2 regions of the Arthrobacter sp. CJ23 genome follow, and region 2 is predicted to be linked to the other one. Evidence: predicted binding sites of a transcription regulator. Region 2 holds the regulator's gene; the other holds the start of a gene.
What was found. The regulator HrcA, encoded in region 2, represses chaperone genes, less so after heat shock. The targets are predictions, from matches to a motif close to TTNGCACTCGNNNNNNNCGAGTGCNAA.

Region 1 (2,400 bases), 1.6 Mb from region 2:
ATGTCGTCGCCGCCGCCAGCCTGAGAGTGCTTCTCCGGCTTGTCGGCAACAACGGCCTCGGTGGTCAGGAACAGACCAGCGATGGAGGCAGCGTTCTGCAGGGCCGAGCGGGTGACCTTTACGGGGTCGTTGACACCAGCAGCCAGCAGGTCTTCGTAGACGCCGGTTGCAGCGTTCAGGCCGTGGCCTGCAGGCAGGCCGCGGACCTTGTCGGCAACAACGCCCGGCTCGAGGCCGGCGTTGAAGGCGATCTGCTTCAGCGGAGCGTCGATGGCAACCTTGACGATGTTGGCGCCGGTTGCTTCGTCACCCGTGAGGTTCAGGTTTGCGAAGGCCTTGGCACCGGCCTGGATGAGGGCAACGCCACCACCGGCGACGATGCCTTCTTCAACGGCAGCCTTGGCGTTGCGGACGGCGTCCTCAATGCGGTGCTTGCGTTCCTTGAGCTCAACTTCGGTTGCGGCACCGGCCTTGATGACTGCAACGCCGCCAGCCAGCTTGGCCAGGCGTTCCTGCAGCTTCTCGCGGTCGTAGTCGGAGTCGGAGTTTTCGATCTCGGCGCGGATCTGGGCCACGCGGCCGGCGATCTGCTCGGCGTCGCCGGCACCTTCAACGATGGTGGTCTCGTCCTTGGTGACAACAACCTTGCGGGCGGTGCCCAGCAGTTCGAGGGTTGCGTTCTCAAGGTTCAGGCCGACCTCGGAGGAGATGACCTGGCCGCCGGTGAGGATGGCGATGTCGGCGAGCTGTGCCTTGCGGCGGTCGCCGAAGCCCGGAGCCTTGACGGCAACGGACTTGAAGGTGCCACGGATCTTGTTGACGATCAGGGTGGCCAGGGCCTCGCCCTCGATGTCTTCGGCGATGATCAGCAGCGGCTTGTTCGACTGCATGACCTTCTCCAGAACCGTGACGAGTTCCTTCACGTTGGAGATCTTCGAGTTGACGATCAGGATGTACGGGTCCTCGAGGACCGTTTCCTGGCGCTCAGCGTCGGTGACGAAGTAGGCGGAGATGTAGCCCTTGTCGAAGCGCATGCCTTCGGTGAGTTCGAGCTCCAGGCCGAAGGTGTTGGACTCCTCGACCGTGATGACGCCTTCCTTGCCGACCTTGTCCAGGGCCTCGGCAATGAGGTTACCGATTTCGGTGTCGCCTGCGGAGATCGATGCGGTGGCCGCGATCTCTTCCTTGGTCTCGATCTCCTTGGCGGAAGCCAGGAGTTCGCGGATGACGGCTTCAACAGCCTTCTCGATGCCGCGCTTGAGGGACAGCGGGTCGGCGCCGGCAGCTACGTTGCGCAGGCCTTCCTTGACCAGTGCCTGGGCCAGAACGGTGGCGGTGGTGGTACCGTCGCCAGCGACGTCATCCGTCTTCTTGGCAACTTCCTTGACCAGCTCGGCGCCGATCTTCTCGAACGGGTCGTCCAGTTCGATCTCCTTGGCGATGGAAACACCATCGTTGGTGATCGTGGGGGCGCCCCACTTCTTTTCGAGGACGACGTTGCGTCCACGCGGGCCGAGGGTGACCTTGACGGCGTCGGCGAGGATGTTCAGACCCCGCTCGAGGCCGCGGCGTGCCTCTTCATCAAATGCAATGATCTTGGCCATAGCGGCGGTAGTCCTTTCGGGACAGTCGTTAAGAAGGTACCTGGAGCTGCGGTGCCCGCGACGGACGATCCTTGTGCTTGCGGCCTCTGTATGCCACGCGCTCCGGATCTCACCACAGCAAGGTGTTTCTTGGTCCCCTGCGCCCCGAAAGCGGCCACCGCCGGCCGGAGCCGGGCGTCGAATTAGCAGTCAGAGCGTAGGAGTGCTAACACAATAATTAGCACTCACCCGGGGAGAGTGCAAGCAGAAGGGGACTTGTTTGCCCGCGGCTTAAGCCACGCGGGGCTGTGAACAGGGCCATGGACAGGGCGCCGGCACGGCTGCAGCACCCCGGCCCGGCAATTACTCGGCGAGCTGCACGCCTTCGGCCTGGGGGCCCTTCTGGCCTTCGCCAAGCTCGAATTCAACACGCTGCCCTTCTTCAAGGACGCGGTAGCCTTCCATCTGTATGGCAGACCAGTGCACAAAAACGTCGTCGCCGGATTCATCCACAGTGATGAAGCCGTAGCCCTTTTCGGCATTGAACCATTTGACGGTTCCCAAAGCCATGATGCCCACACTTTCAACTAGCCTGATCCGGCCTCCCGGGATCTCCGGGCCGGATGCAATCAACTGTAACCACTGTCACGTTGTCCGCGCCCGGGGGCAGGGCAGGGACCGCCACATTGTTATTGAGGCTTAACCGAGTTCAGCCGGAACGGACCCGGTTCGGGCGCCGCGGGACCCCGCCAAGGCACCCAAACGGGCACCCAATCGGGCACCAAGAGCCAGCAGAGGCTAGGCGTATCCGGGGCCC
Region 2 (2,400 bases):
GTCGTGCTTGCCTTCCACCCAGATGCGGCTGGCCTTCGCCACCTGGGCGCGCCGGCCTTCGACGCGGACGGAACCGGAGGCAGTCCGTCCCGCCGCTGCCTCGGCGCTGGCGGGAGGGCGGCCGGCCGGCGGCATGAGGCGGATAGCCTGGCCCTCGAGCAGGAAGCCGAAGCCAAGCTGGAAGGATCTCGTCTTGCCGCGCCGGTCCTCGAGGGCCACAACGTGCATGCCCCCGGACTTTTCCACCCGCGTGACTTCGCCCACCCAGCCGGACTGCACGTCCTCGAGCACCATGCCGCGCTGCACTGCAACCTCGGGAAGCCGGCGTTTGGCCGGAGCAGACATGTCCTGCGGGCCCCAGTTGTCGTAGGACACAGTCTTCACACCACTTAGCATCGGATCCTCACCGGCCGGACGGGCCGGCGGCTCCTGCGTGAAGGCATTCTCGGCGCAGGCGGTTCAATGCTAGCAACGGCTTGGCTCATACTAGACTTGTTAGCACTTGGGCATGTTGAGTGCTAAGCAGAGGTCCGGCGGACAGCCGCATCCGGGCCTGGATTGCTCTGACGGGAGGTGTTGCAGTGAGCGAGCCACGGAAGCTGGAAGTGCTGCGCGCCATCGTTGAGGACTACGTCCACTCCCGGGAGCCCGTGGGTTCCAAAGCCCTGGTTGAGCGCCACCACCTGGGCGTCTCCAGCGCCACCATCCGCAACGACATGGCCGTCCTCGAAGAGGAAGGCCTGATCGCAGCGCCCCATACCAGCGCCGGCCGCATTCCCACGGACAAGGGCTATCGCCTGTTCGTGGACCGCATCTCGGCCGTCAAACCGCTGTCGGCGGCGGAACGCCGCGCCATCCACTCCCTCCTGGAGGGACCGGACGAACTCGAGGACATCCTCGAACGCACCGTCAGGCTCCTGTCGCAGCTGACCAACCAGGTCGCCGTCGTGCAGTATCCGCACCTCAGCCGCGCCCGCGTGCGGCACGTCGAATTCGTGCTGCTTGCCCCGCGCCAGGTCCTGGTGGTGTTGATCGCCGATACCGGCAATGTGGAGCAGAAAGTCATCGACGTCGGTGCGGACGTATCGGACGAAGCCCTGACCGAACTGCGGGCACGCTTCCTCGGCAGCATCTCCGGCTCGCAGCTGGACCTGATGCAGCAGGTGCTGCCATCGGTCGTGGCGCTTTGTCCGCCCGCGCTCCGTGGCCTGGCCCAGGTCCTCGCCCACGGACTGGAAAAGCTGACCAGCAGCAGCCGTGAAGAGCGGATCCTGATGGCCGGCACGGCCAACCTTGCCCGGTCCAACGTCGACTTCCCGCTCAGCATCGGACCGGTCCTTGAGGCCCTCGAAGAGCAGGTGGTCATGCTTCGTCTGCTCTCCGACATGGGCGATGACCCGCGTGGCGTGACGGTCAGCATCGGGCGCGAGAACCCCTATGACGGCCTCTCCGAGGCCTCCGTGGTGGCAACGGGCTATGGTCCCGGAACGAATGCCAAGATCGGTGTCCTGGGCCCCACACGCATGGACTATCCCACTACCATGGCGGCCGTCCGCGCGGTCGCCCGCTACCTTTCCCGCATTCTCGGCGGCTGACAAGCCTGCCGCCAGCAACGATCGCAGTACAACCAGGAAGAGATACCGATTTTGAGCAGCCACTATGACGTTTTGGGAGTCTCATCGGAAGCCACCGGTGAAGAAATCAAGAAGGCGTACCGCAAGCTGGCACGCAAGCTGCACCCTGACGTCAATCCCGGAGAAGACGTAGCCGAGCAGTTCAAGGCAGTCACCCACGCGTACGAGGTCCTCTCCGACCCGCAGAAGCGCCGCGTGTACGACACCACCGGCAACGAGAACGGCACCGACAACGGCTTCGGTGGAGGCTACTCCGGCCAGGGCTTCGCCTTCCAGGACATCTTCGATACCTTCTTCGGCGGCGGCGGCCATGGCGGCCCCGCCTCCCGCGTCCGCCGCGGCCAGGACGCCCTCATCAGCGTCCGCATCGAACTGCGCGATGCCGTCTTCGGCGTCAACAAGAAGCTCGAAGTGGACACGGCCGTGGTCTGCCCCACGTGCAACGGCTCCTGCTGCCGCGAGGGCACCCACCCCGAACGCTGCGACATCTGCGGCGGCAGCGGCCAGGTCCAGCGCGCGGTCCGTTCCATCCTGGGCCAGGTCATGACCGCAGCCCCCTGCGGCTCCTGCGAAGGCTTCGGCACCATCATCAAGGACCCCTGCAACGAGTGCAGCGGCCAGGGCCGCATCCGCAGCCGCCGTTCGCTGACCATCAAGGTCCCTGCCGGCGTTGCCACCGGCACGCGCATCCAGTTGTCCGGCCAGGGCGAGGCAGGGCCCGCAGGCGGCCCCGCCGGCGATCTGTACGTGGAGATCCGCGTCAACA

Region 1: a site for HrcA is predicted at 1,822-1,848, ahead of groL (chaperonin GroEL). Genes of this name have one in related genera too.

The regions. Positions count from the first base shown of each region.
Region 1 covers NZ_CP102950.1:934,971-937,370, reverse strand. The annotation lists gene groL (chaperonin GroEL) at 1-1,604, opposite strand, end outside; gene NVV90_RS04265 (cold-shock protein) at 1,947-2,153, opposite strand; gene NVV90_RS04260 (LytR C-terminal domain-containing protein) at 2,382-2,400, opposite strand, start outside.
Region 2 covers NZ_CP102950.1:2,515,472-2,517,871, reverse strand. The annotation lists gene NVV90_RS11135 (DUF3097 domain-containing protein) at 1-375, opposite strand, end outside; gene hrcA (heat-inducible transcriptional repressor HrcA) at 582-1,595, shown strand; gene dnaJ (molecular chaperone DnaJ) at 1,647-2,400, shown strand, end outside.